One region of the Streptomyces sp. NPDC054757 genome, then DNA from elsewhere that is predicted to be linked to it. Evidence: riboswitches for the same ligand, from Rfam matches in the RefSeq annotation. Region 1 holds a riboswitch; the other holds the start of a gene.
What was found. A riboswitch is a leader RNA that binds a small molecule or an ion and turns the genes downstream of it on or off. The one in region 1 is predicted to bind thiamine pyrophosphate.

Region 1 (4,365 bases):
GGCACTCGAAGTGGTCCAGAACCGGATCGAATCCCCGGACGGCGCCCGGGTGACGAAGTCCTTCCCCCTGCACCTCGTGATCCGCGGCTCCGCGGTTCCCCCGCAGAACTGACGCGCAGCACTGATCCGCGGCACTGATCCGCGCCCCGCCCCGCAGTACCGACAGGAGACCTTCGCGTGCTTGACCCCGTTTCGCTGACCCAGCAGCTCGTCCGAGTGGACACCAGGGGCGGGAACGAGACGCCCGCCGCCGCACTCATCGCCCCGCTGCTCGCCGACGCCGGCTTCAGCGTACGGACCGAGGAACCGGAGCCAGGACGGACCAATCTCGTCGCCCGCTTCGGCAGCCGCACCCCCGTCACCCTGACCGGACACCTGGACACCGTCCCCGCCGATGCGTCCGGCTGGTCGTTCGACCCGCTGAGCGGCGACATCCGGGGCGGCCGGCTCCGGGGGCGCGGCAGCAGCGACATGAAGGCCGGTGTGGCGTGCATGGTGGCCGCCGCGGCCCACCGGGCCACGACCCACCCCGCCGAAACCGACGTACAGCTCGTCCTCACCTTCGGCGAGGAGACCGGCTGCGAGGGAGCGGCCCGGCTGGAGGGGCTGACGGCGAGTCCGGTGCTGCTGGTCGCCGAACCCACCGCGAACCGGATCGTCCTCGGTCACAAGGGTGTGCTGTGGCTGCGGCTCACCGCCGAGGGCCGCAGCGCCCACGGATCCCGGCCCGAACTCGGCGACAACGCACTGGCCAGGCTCGCCGCGGCGGCGGTACGGATCCATGACCACCAGGACTGGCCCCGTAGTGCGACCCACGGCGCGGCCACCGTCAACGTGGGCACCTTCCACGCCGGTGTCCAGCCCAACCTCGTCCCCGACCGCGCCGAGCTGATGGTCGACATCCGTACCGTCCCCGGCTTCAGCTCCGACGACGCGCTGCGGGCCATCGGACAGCTGGCCGGGCCCGGCACCAGGATCGAGCGGGTACTCGACCTGGACGGCGTGGACACCGACCCCGGCACCGCACTCGTCCGTGACGTGTCGGGCGCCCTGCGCCCCGCGCAGGACGCCGGGCAGCCGCAGTACGCCACCTACTTCACCGACGCCTCGGTACTGGCCGCGAAGGTGGACGCCCGTGCGGTCGTCATCTACGGCCCCGGCGACCCCGACCAGGCGCATGTCACCGACGAGACCTGCTCCGTGGCCGCGATCCCCGAGGCCGCCGAGGCCATCCACCGCCTGCTCGCCTCCTGGAGCCAACGGGAGGACGGCGCGCCGGGGCCCCGCTGAGCCGGTCCTGACATCCGCCCGGGGCGTAGGGGCGCGGGCCGTCGCGGATGCGCCCCGCGGAACGCGGCCGGGGCCCGGTCCGCGCGTAGGCGATCATGGTTCACCCGCACCCTGGGCCCCACTCGCCCGCTCCCGTAGCATGCCGGTGTGACCAGGCCCATTGAACTCGTGATATTCGACTGCGACGGCGTTCTGGTGGACAGCGAGCGCATCGCGGTCCGTGTGGACGCGGTGAGCCTGGCGGCGCTCGGCTGGCCGCTCAGCGAGGCCGAGGTCGTCGAACGCTTCGTCGGCCGCTCGCACGCCGACATGATCGCCGACATCGAGCAACACCTCGGGATCCGGATCCCGGATGGCTGGGAGGCGGAGCAGAAACAGCTGTACCGCACCGCCATGGAGGCCGAACTCACCTCTGTAGACGGTGTGGTGGAGGCCCTGGACCGGATCGGGCTGCCCACCTGTGTGGCATCGAGCAGCGGCCACAACGGCCTCCGCCACACCCTCGGTCTGACCGGGCTCTACCCCCGCTTCGAAGGCCGCATCTACAGCGCGTCGGAAGTCGCCAACGGCAAGCCCGCACCCGACCTCTTCCTGCACGCGGCACGGCAGATGGGCTTCGCCCCCGAGGTCTGCGCCGTGATCGAGGACAGCCGCTACGGCGTACACGCAGCCCGCGCAGCCGGGATGCGCGCGTTCGGCTACTGCGGCGGTCTCACCCCCGCGGAGTGGCTGCACGGGCCGGACACCGTGGTCTTCGACGACATGCGTGAGCTGCCCGCCCTCCTCGCCGCGGGATGAACGGCGGGACCGAGCCGCGGACCGCCGTGCCGGCCTCACCGCCCCGGACGGCGGGACCGCCGGGGTGCACGGCCGGGCCCCCTCACCGCGGACGGCCCGACGCCGCGCGTTAGCCTTGCAGACGTACCGGACACGGGGTGCCCCGCCCAGGGGCTGAGATCACACCCGCCGAACCTGAACCAGTTAGCACTGGCGGAGGGATGTCGCTCATGTCATTGCCACCTGCTCCGAGCAGCACGTCGGCCACAGAGAACCGGTCCGTCTTCGACGGCCGGATGCCCGCCGCCCCCGGCGACCTGCGGATCGAGGCACGCGGTATCGCGCCGGTGCCCGAGCAGCACCGCTACGGCCGCCCCGGCCGGCTGTTCACCGTATGGTTCGCGCCGAATCTGACCATGACGGGAGTCTTCACCGGCACCGTCGGAATCGCGCTCGGCCTGGACCTGCCCACCGCCCTGCTGGCCGTGGTGCTGGGCACCCTCGTCGGCGCCGTCCCCACCGCGTACCTCGGAACCTGGGGCAGCCGCACGGGGGCGGGCCAGCTGCCGCTGGCCCGGCTCGCGTTCGGCCGGTCCGTCGCGGTGCCCGGCCTGCTGCAGTGGCTCTCGTCGGTGGCCTGGGACGCCCTCATCGGGCTGTTCGGCGGTGACGCGCTCGCCCGGCTCTGCGGCTGGCCCTTCTGGCTGGGGGTGCTGGTGATGATGGCCGGACAGGGGTCACTCGGAGTACTGGGCTACGAGGCGATCCACCGGATGCAGAAGCTGATGACCTTCGTGCTCGCCGCCGCCTTCGTCGCCCTGGCGCTCCGGCTCCCCGGCAGCGTCCACAGCTCGTCCGGGAGCGTCCACGGCGCCGACCGCGCCGGTGCGTTCGTCCTGACGAGCACCATCGCCCTCAGCCTGGCCCTTTCGTGGGCGCCGTACGCCAGTGACTTCAGCCGTTACCTGCCGAAGAACACCTCCCGTACCCGTATGTTCTGGTACACGCTCCTCGGCGTCAGCGTCTCCTTCGTGGCCGTCCAGTCGCTGGGGCTGTGGGGGGCCTCCGTCTTCACCGACCAGACCGCGCGCGGGGTCGACGAACTGCTGGGCGGCGGTGTACTCGGCGCGCTGGGGCTGCTGGCGGTGGCGCTGGCCGCGCTGTGCAGCAACGCCATGAACGACTACAGCGGTTCGCTGGCCCTGCAGACCATCGGACTGCGCGTACCGCGCCCGCTGGCCGCCGCGCTCGCCGCCGTTCTCGGTTTCCCGCTGGTGCTGTGGATGCATGCCGCCGACACCGCCGCCCGCTTCCAGAACGTCCTGCTGTTCGTCGGCTACTGGATCCCCGGCTTCGTCGCCGTGGTGGCTGTCGACTGGTTCGCGCGGGCCCGTGCGGGCGAGCCGGTCGACCCGGTGGCGGAGAGCGGTCACCGGCGGTACGGCCTGTCCGCGCTGGTGGCGTTCTGCGCCGCCTTCGCGGCGGCGGTCCCCTTCATGAACACCGGCCTCTACACGGGTCCGGTGGCCGCGGCCCTGCACGGCGCCGACCTCGCCTACTACGTGGCGTTCCTCACCGCGCTCGCCGTCTACGCACCCCTCAGGCTGCGCCGCCCGGCCGCTCGGTAGCCGCCCGCGGAGCTGAAGTGCGGTGCGCGGACGGGCTGTTCGGGGAGGCGACCGGACGGGGCGCTGCGGCCCGCATCCCGCTGTCGGCCCCGGCCGGGAGGGGAACATGACAGAATCGGCAGCGTGTTCGGGATGGGGGATCCGGCTCCACGCCTGCGGGCGGGGCGGTTCATACGTGCGCGGCTGCTGCCGCTGCTGCTGTGTTTGTCGGCCGTCGCGGGGGCCACCTGCTTCGCCGTGGGCGGGGTGTCGTCCGAGGAGCGGCGGGACCGGGACTGGCGGGCGGCGGCACCGTGCCCGGCCTCGGCACCTGCCGATCCGCGCGCCGACTGCGTCACCACGCTGCCCGCGGTGATCGAGCGGACCAAGGCCGAGCTGGACCACGACAACCACAACGACTGGCTCTACTTCCGCGGCGATGAGCCGGTGGACCGGCTGAGCGTCGCCTACGACACCGCAGCCGCCTTCGGCCCCGGTGACCACGTCACCCTGACCTGGTGGCGCGGCGACCTGATGAAGGTCGCGAGCCGGCAGCACACTGCGAACGAGGACCTGCCACGTCCCGGCGGGATCGCCGGAGGCGTGGTCTTCCTGATCCTCGCGGCCGGTCTCCTCGCCGTCCTGCTGCTGGTGCGCCGGCCGCGCGACGGACGCCCCGTCACCCCCGGCG
Region 2 (4,365 bases), on a different contig from region 1:
GGGGTGAAGAGCCACTCCAGCATCTCCTCGTCGCTGAAGCCGTCGTCCCGCAGCAGCGTCAGGGTGCCGGCGAGGCCCTTGACCACTTTGGGGCCGTCGATGAAGGCGGCGGGCACCTGGAGCGCCCTGTTCTCACCACGGCGTACGGCGATCAGCGTGCCGTCCTTGACCAGCTGGCGTACCCGAGTCACCTCGACGTCGAACATCTCGGCGATGTCGGGGAGGTGCAGCCAGGCGGGGATGAGAGCGTCGGTTTTTGCGTCAATCTCGGTCACGGGACAAGCCTGCCATCCCGCACTGACAGCCGATACCCGGACTCAGCCCTTCAGGGCCGGTGGCGTGTGCGCGGAGCCGGACCGGCCGTGCGTGCGCGGGCCGCCCGGACGACGCATGTCACGGGCCGTTCCCGACGCACCGCATGGGCCGCACGGGCCGCTCCTGACCGCGCGTCCGCGGGCCGCCGCGCGGTCAGGAGCGGTCAGGAGGCGCCCGGCTGCGGCCGGACCGCCGACTTGAGCGGTACGGCGGGATCGGCGGCGCGGACCGGATCCACCGGGGCCCCCGCCTCGATCAGCTTCCGCCCCTGGGCGAGGTCCCGCGGCCTGCCGACGGCGAGCACCGCGACCAGCCGCCCGTCCCGCAGCCAGCACACCGACCAGGCCGGGCCCGCCGGGTCGCCACGCCGGATCAGGGTGTCGGCGGCCGCGTGGTGGCCCGCGTACTGGACGAAGCGGCCGAACTGCTCGGACCAGAAGTACGGCACCGGGTCGTAGATCCGCGGCGTCTCGCCGATCACATCGGCCGCCACGGTGCGCGGCCCCTGCAGCGCGTTGTCCCAGTGGTGGACCAGCAGTCGCTCGCCGTACCGGCGGGAGGGGAAGGAGGCGCAGTCGCCGACCGCGTACACATCCGCGACGGAGGTGCGCAGCCGCTCGTCGGCCGTGACCGAGCCGTCCGGGCCCAGCGCGATACCGGACCCGGCCAGCCACCCGGTCGCGGGCGTGGCCCCGATGCCGACGAGGACCGCCCCCGCCGGGATCCGCCGCCCCGATTCCAGGACCACGGCGCCCGGTTCGATCCGGGCCACCCGCGCCCGGGTGACGAGTTCGGCTCCGCTGTCCGCGTACCAGTCGGCCATCGGCGCGGCGATCTCCGCCGGCAGCACCCCGACGAGGGGCCGGTCCGCCGCCTCCACGACCGTCACCGCGCACCCCGCCTCACGCGCCGCCGTGGCGAACTCGGCGCCGATCCAGCCCGCGCCGACCACCACGACGTCCCGCCGGCCGGCGAGGACGGCGCGCAGCCGCTCCGCGTCGTCGAGCGTGCGCAGCTGATGGACGTCGGGGACCCCCTCGCCGCCGGGCAGGGTGAGCGGGCGGGCGCCGGTGGCGACGACCAGCGACCCGTAGGCGAGCGGGCCGCGCGCGGTGTCCAGCTCCCGGTCGCCCGGGCGTACGCCGGTCACCTCGCACCCCAGCAGCAGCTCGACCCCGAGCGCGCCGAAGTCGACGTCGAAGGCGGCGCCGTCGGCCTTGCCGAGCAGCACCGACTTGGAGAGCGGCGGCCGGTCGTACGGCTGATGCGGCTCCTCGCCGATCAGCGTGACGGGGCCGGTGAAGCCCTGGTCCCGCAGGGCGACAGCGGTCTGCACTCCGGCCATGCCCGCGCCGGCGATGACGACGTTCCTCGGCTCACTCACCCGGTCACCCTAACCAGCTGACGACCCGTCAGGACAGGGGGCCGTCCCCAGGCGCCTTACGGGGCGGCGCGGCCCGGGGTTACGCTGGCTGTGCTGAACCACTCGCGGGAGTCCGGGCGTACCGGGCTGAGAGGGAGGCTGGACGGCCTCCGACCGTACGAACCTGATCCGGGTCATGCCGGCGAAGGGAGGGGCTGGACGCCCATGCACGCACACCACACCGAACAGCACACGCCCCCTGTCGAACAGCACCGGCCCGGCCGGGCGGACGCGCAGTCCGGCGCACTGCCGGACGTCCTGGTCGTCGGCGGCGGGATCATCGGTCTCGTCACGGCCTGGCGGTCGGCGCAGCGCGGACTGCGTACCGCTGTCGCCGATCCACAGCCGGGCGGCGGAGCCGCACAGGTCGCGGCAGGCATGCTGGCCGCCGTCACGGAGCTGCACTACGGCGAGCAGGTCCTGCTCGGTCTGAACCTGGAGTCCGCCCGCCGCTATCCGGCGTTCGCGGCCGAGCTGGCCGAGGCATCGGGCCAGGATCTCGGCTACCGCGCCTGCGGCACCCTCTCCGTGGCGCTCGACCTCGACGACCGGGAGCATCTGCGGGAGCTGCACGCGCTCCAGCACCGCTCGGGTCTGGAGTCCGAGTGGCTCACGGGGCGCGAGTGCAGACGCCTCGAACCGATGCTCGCGCCGGGCGTACGCGGCGGGCTGCGGGTGGACGGCGACCACCAGGTCGATCCACGGCGGCTCGCGAAGGCGCTGCTCACCGCGTGCGAGCGGGCCGGGGTCACCTTCCACCGCGGCTGGGCCGAGCGTCTGACGGTGGAGCGCGACCGGGCCACGGGCGTGGTGCTGGCCGACGGCACCGTGCTCGGCGCCGGCCAGGTGGTACTGGCGGCCGGCAGCCTCAGCGGCCGGCTGGCGGGCGTACCGGATGCGGTGCTTCCGCCCGTACGCCCGGTCAAGGGGCAGGTCCTGCGACTGACCGTGCCGCGGGTGTACGCGCCGTTCCTCAGCCGCACCGTCCGCGCGGTCGTCCGGGGCAGCCATCTCTATCTGGTCCCCCGGGAGAACGGCGAACTCGTCATCGGCGCGACCAGCGAGGAGCTGGGCTGGGACACCACGGTCACCGCTGGCGGGGTGTACGAACTGCTCCGCGACGCCCATGAGCTGGTACCCGGCATCACCGAACTCCCGCTCACCGAGACCTGTGCGGGGCTGCGTCCCGCGTCGCCGGACAACGCGCCGCTGCTCGGCCCGACCGTGCTGCCCGGCCTCCTGCTGGCCACCGGCCACTACCGCAACGGTGTCCTGCTCACACCGGTCACCGGCGATGTGATGGCCGAACTGCTCACCACCGGGGAACTGCCCGCCGAGGCCCGCGCCTTCACTCCCCGGCGCTTCCCTCCCGTACGAGAGGAGCAGCCCGTATGAATGTGCCGCTGAATGTGCCGCCCGTGAACACAGCACAGGCGGGCTCCCCGGCGTCGGACCCGCCGCCGCCCGTGGACGTTCCGCAGGTGGAGGTGTCGGTCAACGGGGAGCCCCGCACGATCGCGCCGGGCACCACGCTCGACGTACTGGTCGGCGGGCTCACCACCGCCCCGTCCGGGGTCGCCGCCGCGGTCAACGAGACCGTCGTGCCCCGGGGCCTGTGGGCCCGCACCGCACTCGGCGGCGGCGACCGCGTCGAGATCCTCACCGCAGTCCAAGGAGGCTGATCAGGACATGGCAGACGATCCCTTCACTCTCGCCGGCACCGATTTCTCCTCCCGGCTGATCATGGGGACCGGCGGTGCGCCCAGCCTCGATGTGCTGGAGAGGTCCCTGATCGCGTCGGGCACCGAGCTCACGACGGTCGCCATGCGCCGCCTCGATCCCACGGTGCAGGGCTCGGTCCTCTCGGTGCTCGACAGGCTGGCGGTCAGGGTGCTGCCGAACACGGCCGGCTGCTTCACGGCGGGCGAGGCGGTCCTCACCGCCCGGCTGGCCCGCGAGGCACTGGGCACGGACTGGATCAAACTGGAGGTCGTGGCGGACGAGCACACCCTGCTGCCCGACCCGGTGGAGCTGCTCGACGCGGCCGAGACGCTTGTCGACGACGGTTTCACGGTCCTGCCGTACACCAACGACGACCCGGTGCTGGCCCGGCGGCTGGAGGAGGCGGGCTGCGCGGCGATCATGCCGCTGGGCTCCCCCATCGGCTCGGGCCTCGGGATCCGCAACCCGCACAACTTCCAGCTGATCGTGGAGCGGGCGGGGGTGCCGGTGATCCTCGACGCGGGGGCCGGTACGGCATCGGACGCGGCGCTGGCGATGGAGCTCGGGTGCGCGGCCGTGATGCTGGCATCGGCGGTGACTCGGGCCCAGGAGCCCGAGCTGATGGCGTCCGCGATGCGGCGGGGCGTCGAGGCGGGCCGGCTGGCGTACCGCGCGGGGCGGATCCCCCGGCGGCACTTCGCCCTGGCGTCGTCACCGGACGAGGGGCGGGCGGCGCTCGATCCGGAGCGGCCCGCGTTCTAAGGGCTGCCCCTGGCTAGAGGCCGTTCCGTACGACGTCCAGGGCGCGTATGACATACCCGTGGAGTTCGCCCTCGTAGCCGTGCTCGGCCCAGTAACGCGTGGCCTCCATCAGCACACCGGCCAGCGCCATCGCATACGCCCTG

Region 2: it holds a riboswitch for thiamine pyrophosphate, as region 1 does, so the genes downstream of both, thiO (glycine oxidase ThiO) here and ACWGKJ_RS10925 (purine-cytosine permease family protein) in region 1, are expected to answer to the same signal.

Annotation. Positions count from the first base shown of each region.
Region 1 covers NZ_JBSHBW010000006.1:120,287-124,651, reverse strand. The annotation lists gene ACWGKJ_RS10940 (LacI family DNA-binding transcriptional regulator) at 1-112, shown strand, start outside; gene ACWGKJ_RS10935 (M20/M25/M40 family metallo-hydrolase) at 178-1,290, shown strand; gene ACWGKJ_RS10930 (HAD family hydrolase) at 1,438-2,088, shown strand; TPP riboswitch at 2,212-2,306, shown strand; gene ACWGKJ_RS10925 (purine-cytosine permease family protein) at 2,289-3,695, shown strand; gene ACWGKJ_RS10920 (hypothetical protein) at 3,819-4,365, shown strand, end outside.
Region 2 covers NZ_JBSHBW010000024.1:129,594-133,958, forward strand. The annotation lists gene ACWGKJ_RS25905 (Rv2175c family DNA-binding protein) at 1-275, opposite strand, end outside; gene ACWGKJ_RS25910 (NAD(P)/FAD-dependent oxidoreductase) at 479-1,699, opposite strand; TPP riboswitch at 1,794-1,906, shown strand; gene thiO (glycine oxidase ThiO) at 1,904-3,133, shown strand; gene thiS (sulfur carrier protein ThiS) at 3,220-3,420, shown strand; gene ACWGKJ_RS25925 (thiazole synthase) at 3,428-4,222, shown strand; gene ACWGKJ_RS25930 (TetR/AcrR family transcriptional regulator) at 4,236-4,365, opposite strand, start outside.